DNA from 4 places in the Lentibacillus kimchii genome. Region 3 is predicted to be linked to each of the others. Evidence: riboswitches for the same ligand, from Rfam matches in the RefSeq annotation. Region 3 holds a riboswitch; each other region holds the start of a gene.
The links. A riboswitch is a leader RNA that binds a small molecule or an ion and turns the genes downstream of it on or off. The one in region 3 is predicted to bind S-adenosylmethionine.

Region 1: linked by a shared signal. The riboswitch ahead of metK (methionine adenosyltransferase) and the one ahead of ACZ444_RS03820 (Na+/H+ antiporter NhaC family protein) in region 3 are both predicted to bind S-adenosylmethionine.
Region 2: linked by a shared signal. The riboswitch ahead of ACZ444_RS12545 (cyclase family protein) and the one ahead of ACZ444_RS03820 (Na+/H+ antiporter NhaC family protein) in region 3 are both predicted to bind S-adenosylmethionine.
Region 4: linked by a shared signal. The riboswitch ahead of ACZ444_RS13730 (PLP-dependent aspartate aminotransferase family protein) and the one ahead of ACZ444_RS03820 (Na+/H+ antiporter NhaC family protein) in region 3 are both predicted to bind S-adenosylmethionine.

The regions. Positions count from the first base shown of each region.
Region 1 covers NZ_AP043934.1:1,139,145-1,142,300, reverse strand. Annotated here, with positions in the region: gene ACZ444_RS06190 (urease accessory protein UreD) at 1-454, shown strand, start outside; gene metK (methionine adenosyltransferase) at 596-1,795, opposite strand; SAM riboswitch class I at 1,915-2,021, opposite strand; gene pckA (phosphoenolpyruvate carboxykinase (ATP)) at 2,224-3,156, shown strand, end outside.
Region 2 covers NZ_AP043934.1:2,387,329-2,390,484, forward strand. Annotated here, with positions in the region: gene galU (UTP--glucose-1-phosphate uridylyltransferase GalU) at 1-585, opposite strand, end outside; partial or broken gene ACZ444_RS12540 (tyrosine-protein phosphatase) at 966-1,626, opposite strand; SAM riboswitch class I at 1,775-1,872, shown strand; gene ACZ444_RS12545 (cyclase family protein) at 1,972-2,712, shown strand; gene ACZ444_RS12550 (5-methyltetrahydropteroyltriglutamate--homocysteine S-methyltransferase) at 2,741-3,156, shown strand, end outside.
Region 3 covers NZ_AP043934.1:677,077-680,232, forward strand. Annotated here, with positions in the region: gene ACZ444_RS03810 (type 1 glutamine amidotransferase domain-containing protein) at 1-137, opposite strand, end outside; gene ACZ444_RS03815 (YrvL family regulatory protein) at 310-771, shown strand; SAM riboswitch class I at 880-989, shown strand; gene ACZ444_RS03820 (Na+/H+ antiporter NhaC family protein) at 1,139-2,446, shown strand; gene ACZ444_RS03825 (ABC transporter permease) at 2,660-3,156, opposite strand, start outside.
Region 4 covers NZ_AP043934.1:2,632,132-2,635,287, reverse strand. Annotated here, with positions in the region: gene ACZ444_RS13730 (PLP-dependent aspartate aminotransferase family protein) at 1-1,252, opposite strand, end outside; SAM riboswitch class I at 1,373-1,492, opposite strand; gene cls (cardiolipin synthase) at 1,813-3,156, shown strand, end outside.

The DNA.
Region 1 (3,156 bases), 460 kb from region 3:
TATCATCCATATGAAAACTGGATCCACGCTTATTTATTCGGACATCATTACGCCTGGCTGGTCGCCAGACGGGTCACTGTTCAGCTATGAAAATATCCAGGTCAAAAATACAGTATACCTGAATGATCAGCTTGCTGTCTTTGATCATTTAAAATTAAATCCCGCAACAGATCATATTCAGGACATCGGTATGATGGAGGGATTCTCGCATTTGGGCTCCATGCTGGTGGTAAATGAGGATTTGCAGCGCGAACATATAGAAGCGTTGACAGAACAATTCAGGTCTGACGCGGCTGACTGCAAGCTGGGCTTTTCAGAACTAATGGCGCCTGGTTTTTCCGTTCGGATCTTAGCAAACCAAACCCAGGTCATCGAGCGGATTCTCTCAGAGATTCACAGCTACATCCGGGAACACCTGTTTTCAAAGAAGCGCGTATTTTTGCGAAAGTATTAAGTTATTAACTTTGACGAGAAACACGTCAAGTATATGTACTGCTCCCCAAAAATTAAAGTCTAACTTTTGGGGTGCACCTCTGCCCTTATAATACGTTTTCTCTCTGCAGGAAGAAAGCTCATAATGATGTTTATTAGAGGGCTATTTTACCGTTAGTGCCTGAAGTTTTTCCACTTTATCCGTTTTTTCCCACGGAAATAGTCTATCCGTTCGCCCGAAGTGGCCATAGGCAGCTGTATCTTTAAAAATCGGCTGACGCAGATCAAGCATACGAACAATTCCTGCTGGACGAAGATCAAATACGTGGCGTATAGCATCTGCAAGCGACTCCTCAGCCATGATACCTGTGCCAAATGTATTAACTGCTATCGATACCGGCTCACTGACACCGATCGCATAAGCCAGTTGCACCTCGCATGTTTCAGCCAAACCTGCCGCAACTATATTTTTAGCAACGTACCTCGCTGCGTAAGCGGCAGACCGGTCAACCTTTGTGCAGTCTTTCCCGCTGAAAGCACCGCCGCCATGCCGGGCATATCCGCCATACGTATCAACAATAATTTTCCGGCCTGTCATCCCTGCATCACTGCGGGGACCGCCGATCACAAACCGGCCGGTTGGATTTATAATATAATTTGTTTCGTCATCAAGCCATTTTGCCGGCACAACCGGACGAATAACTGACTCAATCAAATCCTGTTTAATTTGATCTATCGAAATATCCTGATGATGCTGGGCAGAAATGACGATCGTGTCAATTCGCACTGGCGTCCCCTGTTCATCATATTCCACCGTCACCTGCGTTTTACCGTCAGGGCGCAAGTAATTCAGAACATTATGTTTACGCACATCGGCGAGACGTTTTGCGAGTTTATGAGCCAGCGATATCGGCAAAGGCATCAGTTCGTCTGTCTCATTACAGGCAAAACCAAACATCAGACCCTGATCGCCTGCTCCGATGGATTCAATTTCGTCATCGTTCATCTCGCCTTGACGCTCCTCAAGCGCCGCATCCACCCCGCCGGCAATATCGGGGGACTGTTCATCAATTGCTGTAAGCACAGCACATGTTTCCGCATCAAAGCCATATTTAGCCCTGGTATAACCAATATCTTTAATCGTTTGCCGAACGATTGCCTGGATATCGACATATGTCGTTGTCGTGATCTCACCTGATACCAGAATCAAGCCTGTTGTCACAGTCGTCTCACAAGCAACACGGGCATTTGGATCTTTTGTTAGAATTTCATCTAATATGGCATCGGAAATCTGATCAGATATTTTGTCCGGATGGCCTTCCGTAACGGACTCCGATGTAAATAAACGCCTTTTAACAGCCATGTGGCCGTGTCCTCCTTAAGTGTTTGCTGCGGAACTCTTTTCAGCATAAATTGCAATCAAGTGACGTCTTCACAACAAAAATCCTTTCCCGCACAATGAGGAAAGGATTAGGCCTTTCACTCTTATTGTTCAAGGTTTCAGCCTTGCACCAGATTAGCACCTCGTCACAGACGTGATGGTTGCCGGGCTTCATTGGGACTGTCCCTCCACCAGCTCCGAATAAGAGAATATCCGCTCGAAACTTTATCATAACGAAATAACCCTCGGCTGTCAACTTGTCCACTGTCGACTGGTATCACACATTTATAAAAAATTCATACGATTAACCATAAAATAGTATGGACTAATGTGTTTAATGTGTTATACTAATAAGCGAATTAATATAACAGAATCATTTGGCCGAACTTAAAAAAAGGCAGGTTTTGAAAATGAAAACAAAAGAAGACACCTTACTGATGCAAGATTTGCTTGCTCACGACAATATACAGAAGAACCTGGCTGTGCCGCAGTTAGCAGAAAAAATCCTGAACCGGGGTGAAGGTGTTCTGAGCGCGACCGGGGCTGTATGTGCAACAACTGGTGCGTATACCGGCCGTTCTCCTGAAGATAAATTTATCGTCCGTGATAATATGTCTGATGAACACGTTGATTGGGGTGAAATCAACCAACCGATTGATGAAACCGTCTTTGACAATTTGCTGCAAAAAGTAACAGCTCATCTGCATAATCGAGATGCTCTTTTTCAATTCAGAGGGTTTGCTGGGGCTGATCCTAACTACCGGCTGCCAATTGACGTTATAACAGAGTATGCCTGGCACAGTCTATTTGCCCGGCAGCTGTTCATACCTCCGACAAAGGGTGAATTAGAAACACATGAATCTGATTTCACTGTTATATCCGCCCCAACATTCAAAGCTGATCCGGATACCGACGGAACCAATTCCGAGACTTTCATTTTGATTTCCTTTGAGAAGCGGATTGTGTTGATCGGCGGAACAGAATATGCTGGTGAAATTAAAAAATCGATCTTTTCTGTCATGAACTATCTCTTGCCGCAGAACAATGTCTTATCCATGCACTGTTCGGCAAACGTTGGGCAGGAAGGCGATGTTGCCCTATTTTTCGGCCTGTCCGGAACGGGGAAAACCACGCTCTCGGCAGATCCTTACCGGCGCTTAATTGGTGATGATGAACATGGCTGGAGTCCGAACGGCATTTTCAATATTGAAGGCGGCTGCTATGCCAAATGTATTAACCTGTCAGCGCAAAAAGAACCGCAAATTTACAATGCCATTCGTTTTGGCTCCGTACTGGAGAATGTTGTACTCGACCCATCATCGCGTGAACCGGACTATGATGAC
Region 2 (3,156 bases), 1.0 Mb from region 3:
CTCATCCTGGGCGGGTTTTTCGACGAAGTAATTGACTTTGTAGCGCCGGTCTTCCTTTATATCCGGATCCACGATGCCATAGCGATTCGTTTCCTCATCGGGGACTTGCTGGACGCCGATGACAGAGCTTGCCGTTTGCTCATACTGTTCGATCAGCTGCCTCAGGCCAGGTGTTTCGGATTCGACGATATTATCACCCAGCAGGACAGCGAATGGGTCGTTGCCGATAAATTTCCGTGCGGACCAGACGGCATGTCCCAGTCCTTTTGGTTCTTTTTGCCTGATGTAATGGATATCCACGTCTGATATGTCATTAACTTTTTCGAGCAAATCATACTTTTCTTTTTGCTTTAGTGTGTATTCAAGTTCAAAGTTGCGGTCGAAATGGTCTTCAATCGCGCGTTTATGTTTGCCGGTGACGATAATAATATCCTCGATGCCTGATTCAATCGCTTCCTCGACGATGTATTGGATCGTCGGTTTATCCACGATCGGAAGCATTTCTTTCGGCATGGCTTTTGTTGCCGGCAAAAAACGTGTGCCCAGACCGGCTGCAGGGATAATAGCTTTCTTAACAGTAGCCAAACGATAACCTCCTCTAAGTCTACAATTCTTGTATAGTCTTCCTAGTATTTTTGTGTTGATCCGCTGCATGAGCGCGTTCGTTAACGCGTCCGGCATAAATTTTCTCATAAACGTCGTCGGAATGCATTTCATCGTCATTGGGCATTCCCCTATATAGTGGCTGCAGACTATTTATCGGCGAATGCGTTTTGCCCAATGCTGCTAGTCACAAATAGGGTAACAGCTTTCACAATCGCAAGCAATTCGCTGGCAGGTTTTTTGTTAAACGTGCAAGATTAATAGTACGAGAGCATCAGCAAGCATGACGTTGAGCAAACGATCTCCCCTGCATTGGAGTAATCGTACCAGGTTGGTCATGCTGTGGCATGCTCCCGCTCATTTTATTTAAACAAACCGAGAAATGACTTTTTCTTGATGGACTCAGGCGGCAGGCGGTTAACCGTTTGGCCGGCCACCAGCAGCTCGCAATTTCCGAGAAGGCCGCCGCGACGTCCGCGCCGTGCTCCTTGTCCAGCACCGCATACGCTTCCTGCAGGCAAAATCCGCGCGATGTCGTGTTATGCGCATCTGAGGCAATGAAATGCGACAGATTGGCGTTGATCAGCTGATTGGCGTATTTTTGCCGTTTTTTACCAAAATGTCCGGACAGGCAGGCAGCTGTCACCTGTGAGAGCGCGCCGTGTTTAACCAAATCCTGCAGTTCGTCTGGACGCTCCATAAGTTCGCGATTACGCTCGGGATGCACGATCACAGGGATGTAGCCCTGCACTTGTAAATCGAAAAACAATTGCTTGCTATAGCGCGGCACATGACCGGACGGTAATTCGACAAAGACATAGCTCGTCGTCTGATTCAGCGGCATAATGTCACCGGTCAGGAGCCTGTCCGCCATTTCACCGTGTATCCGCGACTCCTGCCCCGGCAAAACCGTGAGCGGTATCCCTTCCTGGGCCAGCATCTCATTAAAATCGCGGACATAGCCGGCGATCGTCTGTGGCCGTCGTCAATCCCCGGTAATATATGGCTGTGTATATCTATCATTCTATCACATCCTGCGGTGCGTGGTGCCAGGTACATAAACAATTCGCATTATTTATGTACCTGGCACCAAAAAATTTCAAAATTCTTTGTTGACTTTTTATTATAACAGATGTATTGTGGTAGTTAATAACAAAACGGAAGCAATATATTCTTATCCAGAGAGGTGGAGGGACTGGCCCTTGGAAGCCTCAGCATCGGTCTGTGACTGTGCTAATTCCAGAAGGCGTGCGGCGCTTAAGATAAGAAGAGCAAATGATCGTATTCAAGTCTCTTCTTAATTGAAGAGACTTTTTTAGTATCCTATTTGTTTTGCTTTCCGCTTTCATTTAAGGGGTGATGATCACGATGGTTAATTCGCTAATTGAGGCGTTCAATGTTTTAAAGCAGAAAAAATGGATTGATCTGACACATGCATTTGGGCCGGATTCACCGCATTTTTCCGCATTTAACGCGGCTGAATTTGAGACGCTGTTCGATCATGATGATGGCTTTTTTGCGCAAGCGTTCACCGTTCCGGGACAGTACGGAACACATATCGACGCGCCAATCCATTTTGTACCGGGGGATCAGCGTTATGTGCATGAGCTGGAGCTCCAGGAACTGGTGCTGCCGCTCATTGTGATTGATCAGTCAGCGGCGGCCGCGCGCAACCCTGACTTTACATTGAGCATCGACGATATCCGGGCATTTGAACAAGAACACGGTGAGATTGAGCCTGGTTCGTTTGTCGCGCTCCGAACTGACTGGAGCAAGCGCTGGCCAGAGCAGGATGCCTTTGAGAACAAAGATGACGCGGGCAATAGCCATATGCCGGGCTGGTCCGTTGAGGCGCTGCAGTTTTTATTCGAACAGCGCCATATTAAAGCCATCGGTCACGAGACATTTGATACCGATTCGGCTGCAGATTTCCGGAAGAATGGCGCACTTGTCGCCGAATACTACGTGCTGAATCAGGATACGTTTCAAGTGGAAGTGATGACCAATCTTGATCAGGTTCCGGCAAAAGGCGCCGTCATCTTTAATATCGTACCCAAAACCAAAGGAGCGTCCGGTTTTCCGGTACGGTCATTTGCCATTTTGCCTTAGAGAAGTATCTTTATGAGGAGGCTTAACTATGACGAACGTCACAACGAAAGCACCATTTTCAGCTGATCAGGTGGGAAGCCTGCTGCGGCCCGACCGCCTGCACGAGGCAAGAGATAATTTTGAGCAAGGCACCATTTCCGCTGAGAAGCTGCGCAGCGTTGAGAATGAGGAGATTGAACGGGCGGTTGATAAACAGCTGGAGACAGGTTTGCCAGCTGTTACGGACGGGGAATTTCGCCGCCGATTTTTCAATTTTGATTTCATGGAAAACTTGAACGGGTTTGAGGCCTATATTCCGGAGCAAGGCGCTGATTTTAATGGTGAAAAGGTGGAAAAACACGGTATCCGGAACACCGGTGAGATTTCGTTTAATCCGGATCATCCTTTTGTACAAGATTTAAAAGATCTGATAGCCATTGTCGACGGGCGTGCTGAAGTTAAATT
Region 3 (3,156 bases):
CTTGCAACCATAACCGTGTAGCCCTGCTCTTTAAATTCATTGTAGGCTTCTGCAAATTCGGATAGCCATATACCCGATTTGATCTCTTCTGTAATCTTTTCATGATTGGTTACGACCATTAGAATATTTTTAGGCATATTAGTGTGTCTCCTAACGCAAATTTATCCCGTACACTGTTCATCATAAATTGTTGGCGTGAAAAAATAAAGCAGGGTGCTTGAAAGTAGGTATTCGTCACAATATGATCCTTTAATGGGTAAATGTTACAATCGAACTATTCTTTAATTAACGTGCTGGGAGGGTCCCTTTTTGTCTGATGAACAGGACCATTCGTTTCGCGATATGACATTAAAAGATAAAATCGTTACTGTTATTGGCGCCACGCTGTTTATGAGCCTGGTTCTCGGTTTTGTGTTAGCGATGTTCTTCTTTGGTTTTGCGGGTGCATTTGAGCTGCTGGGCGTTCAGTACCAGTCGATTTGGTCCCTTCTGTTGTTTGTGGCCAGCTTTTTTATCCTGGGAACGGTGGTTGATCTGCCGTTTGAGGCGATGGCTGAACTGTCTGTTAAAAATATGACAGGCAGGGGATTCGCATTTTTTGTTCAATTGCTTTTTTCGTTTGCGTCGAACTGGTTAGTTATTGTGGCGGTGGATGCGTTTATAGACAGTATCACACTTTCGGGTGGAACCAAGCTGATTCTTTCATTACTGCTGGCGGTCCTGGACCCTGTATTTGATAATAAACAGAAGGGGCATGATCAAGCAGTTTAAGCGGCTTACGGCCATAAGTATCACCATTCGATTCACTTTTTACAGGTACGGCTATTGACACATGCAGCTTCTTCTATTATACTTTCGAATTATCAACCAATTTCATATGACTTATCCAGAGCGGCTGAGGGAACTGGCCCTGTGAAGCCCGGCAACCTGCAAATATGCAAGGTGCTAAATCCAGCAATTCGCGTTTTGAGCGTTTTGACAGATAAGGTGTCCGGACTAACGCCTTCCAAAACGGAGGGCTTTTTTATTCCCTTAAAACGCCGGCACAGCCATTTGTTTGCAGGCCGAGTGTTCAGTCTGCCTTGCTTAACTGTCCTGGACGCAGACGCGCGAAACTATCATGAATGGAGGAGTAGACATGGATACATCAGATTTGAATAAAGGGCGTGCATCGGCGTTAATCCCGTTTGTCATTTTTCTCGTCCTGTTTATCGGTTCCGGTATTATCAGTGGTGACTTTTATAAACTGCCTATTTTGGTAGCGGTCTTTATCGCTATTCTGGCAGCTTTATTGATGAACCGGAAAATGCCTTTTAACGACAAGCTGGATTATCTGACTAAAGGAGCAGGGCATCCGAATATTATGCTTATGGTCATTATTTACCTGCTGGCAGGTGCTTTTTCTGAAGTGGCTAAAGGCGTTGGGGCTGTTGATTCGACGGTGAATCTCGGTCTGACAATTCTGCCGGAAAGTCTCTTGGTTGTGGGCTTGTTTGTGATTGGCTGCTTCATTTCCATTTCTATGGGAACATCGGTGGGCACGGTTGTGGCACTTGGCCCCATTGGTGTCGGTTTGGCTGATGAGACAGGCATGAGCATGCCACTGATTTTGGGTGCGATCATCAGCGGTGCCATGTTCGGGGATAATTTGTCGATTATTTCGGATACAACGATTGCTGCTGTCAAAACGCAGGCTGTGAAGATGAGCGATAAATTTAAGGTGAATATTTTCATCGCGCTGCCTACTGCTGTTATAACGGCGGTTGTGTTTGGTGTTCTGACATGGAACGCCGGCGGCTCCATTAGCGGTGAGCATCCATTTGAGTTGATTAAAGTGCTGCCGTATCTTGCTGTCCTTATTTTTGCTGTTATAGGTGTTAATGTCATTTATGTCCTGATCGGCGGCATTGCGTTAGCGGGAGCTGTTGGTTTTTATGAAAGTTCCTTTAATGTCATGGCTTTTTTGACGAAGCTTGGCGATGGCATGGCAGGCATGCAGGAACTGGCGCTGTTAGCCATTTTACTGGGCGGATTGGTTGAACTTATCCGTGTGAATGGCGGGATTGATTTTCTGTTGCGGACAATCAGCAAGCGCATTAACTCAAGAAAAGGGGCTGAAGTTGGTATTGCCGGGATTGTTGGGGTGTTTGACCTGTCAACGGCTAACAATACCATTGCGATTATCAGTGTCGGTTCCCTGGCCAAGCAAATTTCGGAGCGCTTTGGCATTGATCCGCGCCGCACAGCCAGTGTTCTGGATATTTTCGGCAGTGCTTTCCAGGGCATTTTACCATATGGTGCGCAATTATTGGCAATTGCCGGCGTGGCGTCGATATCGCCTGTCGCCATTATGCCGTACTGCATTTATCCGATTTTATTAGGAATTGCTGGCTTGATTGCTATTGCAGCAGGTTTTCCGCGCTTTTCTGTACGGGAAAACGGCTAATCTCCTGCGGGAAAAGAGGTATAGGTGAGACCCTGGCGTGCGATAAGCACAGCGCAAAGCTTCCCGGAAAAGCTTGTGGGCGCAACAAGCACGAGGGGGCTCACCAGCCGCCCGCGAAAAAGCTACCTTTATTTCCGGAGCGGTTGATTGTTCATTTTAATCTGGTTGTTTTGTTTGCTATGACACGCGTTTGTTCTGCTGAGTCGCTATCTGTCAGCTGGCAACATCCCGTTTGCTAAAGACGAGCCACGATAAAGCTATGAAAATAGCAAAGTAAACGATCAGCATGGTAATCGAGAAACCGAGCGTCATACCCTCAATAACGGGCGATCCGCTAACGGTGTACTGCTCAAGATCGGTGTTGGCAAACAGGATATATTTAGCCCAGTCGTAGTCATTGAAAGCTGTAACAATCGTATTTCCTGTAAACATAAGAAAAATAGCGGCTCCGATTGCCAGCGTATTATTTCGGAATACGGCGGAAATCATAAACGCGAATGTTCCCATCATGACCAGATTGATGAGCTTATACCCATAATCAGCGAATACGTCGCCGACAATAAATGTCTGCCGGAAACCTTCACTGGTATCTAAAATATTATTTTGCAGCACAACTTCAGGCAGAAAACCTTCGATGCCAAACATAATTGCACCGGTGATCCAAGAAAAGACAATCACAAACAAGGCAGTCACCAAGGCAAAGAGAATAA
Region 4 (3,156 bases), 800 kb from region 3:
CAGCCAAAATATCCTGTGTTGCTTCAAGGCCAACTGACAAGCGAACTAATTCTTCCGTTACACCGCTTTGCGTCAGTTCATCTGTACTTAACTGCTGGTGAGTGGTTGAGGCCGGGTGAATGATCAGCGACTTCGCATCGCCTACGTTGGCAACATGGGACCAGAGCGTCACATTGTCAATTAGCTCCTGGCCGACTTTTCGTCCCCCTTCAACGCCAAATGTAATGATAGAGCCGTAACCACTGTCTAAATATTTATTGGCCAATTGATGCGAGGGGTGCCCCGGATGTCCTGGGTAATTTACCCATTCAACGGCTGGGTGGCTGTTCAGAAAATCTGCTACAACAGCAGCATTTGCGTTATGACGTTCGACCCTCAAGTGCAGTGTTTCCAGGCCCTGCAGCAATAAAAAAGCATTTTGCGGGCTCAAACAGGCACCAATATCACGTAATAGCTGGACACGCAATTTCATGGCAAACGCTGCCGGACTTAGATCGGCATAACGCAGACCATTATAGCTGTCATCTGGTTCTGTGAATTCGGGGAAGTTGCCATTATCCCATTGAAAACGTCCGCCATCGATAACGACACCTGCAATTGCCGTGCCGTGACCGCCAATCCATTTAGTGGCTGAATGGACGACAACATCAGCACCCCAGCTGATAGGCCGCGTCCCGTAAGGTGTAGCGAATGTATTATCAATGATAAGCGGGATCCCGTTTCGGTGTGCTATCGCGGCAATGGTCTCCACATCCAATATGTTCAGGCCTGGATTGGTAATAATTTCGCCGAAAAAGGCTTTTGTATTGGCGGTGATGGCTTTTTCGAAAGCGGCTGGATCGGTTCCATCGACAAATGTGACATGGATGCCGTATCTGGGCAGGGTATTGGCGAACAAGTTGTGTGTCCCGCCGTACAGACTGCTGTCGGCGATAATCTCATCACCACTGCTGGCCAGGTTTAAAATCGACAGTGTAATGGCAGCCATGCCGGAAGCAACGGCAACAGCTGCTGAGCCATCCTCCAAAAGAGCCATTCGCTGCTCGAAAGCATCGACGGTGGGGTTCATCATACGTGAGTAGATATTACCCTCTTCGGTCAGGCCGAAGAGATTGTGTGCGTGCTCCGTGTCGTCAAAAACATAGGATGTTGTCTGATGAATCGGGACCGCTCGCGCCCCTGTTTCTGGATCGGGTTTCTGCCCTCCGTGAAGTAATTGAGTCTCTTGACTGTACAGGTTGAATGGTGTCATTGGAATTCCTCCTTTGAAAATGATTGCGGGCTTTCTTAGCCAATTGGCATCATCATTCCGTTAACCAGGAAAAGAAAACCTCCTTCAGAAAAGAAGGAGGCTGACATAGCGCTAATCCTTCTCTTATCTGTCAGAATCTGCTCTAGTCTGCAGGATTTAGCACCTTTCAAAGTCATATCGCCGGACTTGATGGTTGCCGGGTTTCATTGGGCCTGGTCCCTCCACCGCTCGCAATAAGAGATTTTAATTTTTATTAATTAACTGAATATTATAGATGACCTGGTGGGCGTTCGTCAAGTTGTTTTTAAAATTTTATCGCTGGGTATATCATTTAGTGAGAGATGTCAACTATATGTATCTCAGCTGGGAGGTGAAATGGTGCTTAATCAGGCAGTTTTATAAAGTTATTCCAGAGACTTTCACCTAGTATCTGGCTAAGAGGTTATACGGTTTATGACAAAAGGGCAAATTAACAGCACATCCAGCTTGGCTCTAACGTATGAAGGAAAATTATGCTATATTATGGATAGTGGCCATATGCTGAAGAGGGGTTTTAACAAGTGAACATTATATCATTCTTTCTAGGCTTGATCCTTGTTTTGAACATTGCCCTGGCTTTTACGGTTATCTTTCTGGAACGAAAAGATGCGTCCACAACATGGGCCTGGCTAATGGTCCTTTTGTTCATTCCGATACTTGGATTTATTTTATATTTAATTTTCGGCAGACGGATCAGTGGCCAGCATATCTTTACATGGGATACCAAAGCCAGACTAGGGGTGAAATTTGCTGTCCAAAAACAGCTGCGAGCACTGGAAAACGGCACGTTCCATTTTAAAAATGATGCGTTGGCTGATTATAAAGATCTGTATTATTTGCATCTGCGCAATGATGATGCGATTTTGACACAAAATAATGATGTTAAGATCTTTACAGATGGCGCGAAAAAATTTCAGACCCTTATGCAGGACATGGAACAGGCGACGGATCATATTCATCTGCAGTATTATATTCTCCGCAATGACTGGCTTGGTGAGCGGACAGCCAAAATACTTATCCGAAAGGCGCGGCAAGGGCTGGAAGTGCGCGTTCTTTACGATGATATGGGGTCACGGAAAATTAACCGGAACTTCTTGCGGCGACTGAAACAAGAGGGGGTCATGATTGAATCTTTTTTTCCGCCGAAAATCCCTAAAGTCAATTTAAAAATTAATTACCGCAACCACCGCAAACTGGCTATCATTGATGGTGCAATCGGTTATATTGGCGGGTTTAACATCGGTGATGAATACCTCGGTTATAATCGCAGGTTCGGCTTTTGGCGGGACACGCATCTGCGGGTCGTCGGCAATGCAGTTGAGAATATGCAGACCCGGTTCATTCTGGACTGGAACCAGGCTTCGCGCAATCATATCATGTATGATGAGCGCTATTTCACGCCTAAGGCTGGTGGTGACATCGGGATGCAGATTGTTTCAAGCGGGCCTGATTCAGACTGGGAGCAAATTAAAAACGGCTATATTAAAATGATCATGTCGGCAAAAGAGTATATCTGCATCCAGACGCCCTACTTTATTCCTGATGACAGTCTGCAGGATGCACTCAGGATTGCAACCCTGTCGGGGGTTAATGTCAAACTTATGATTCCAAATAAGCCTGATCACCCATTTGTATACTGGGCTACATTCTCTTATATCGGAGATCTGTTGAATGCAGGGGCACAGGTTTATATTTATCAAAATGGTTTTCTGCACGCGAAAACATTGATTGTTGATGGCAAAATTGCATCAGTCGGCACAGCCAATATTGATGTGCGCAGTTTTCGCCTGAATTTCGAGGTGAACGCTTTTATGTATAATCAGGGCGTGTCTCAGGAATTATTGGATGCTTTTTACCGGGATATG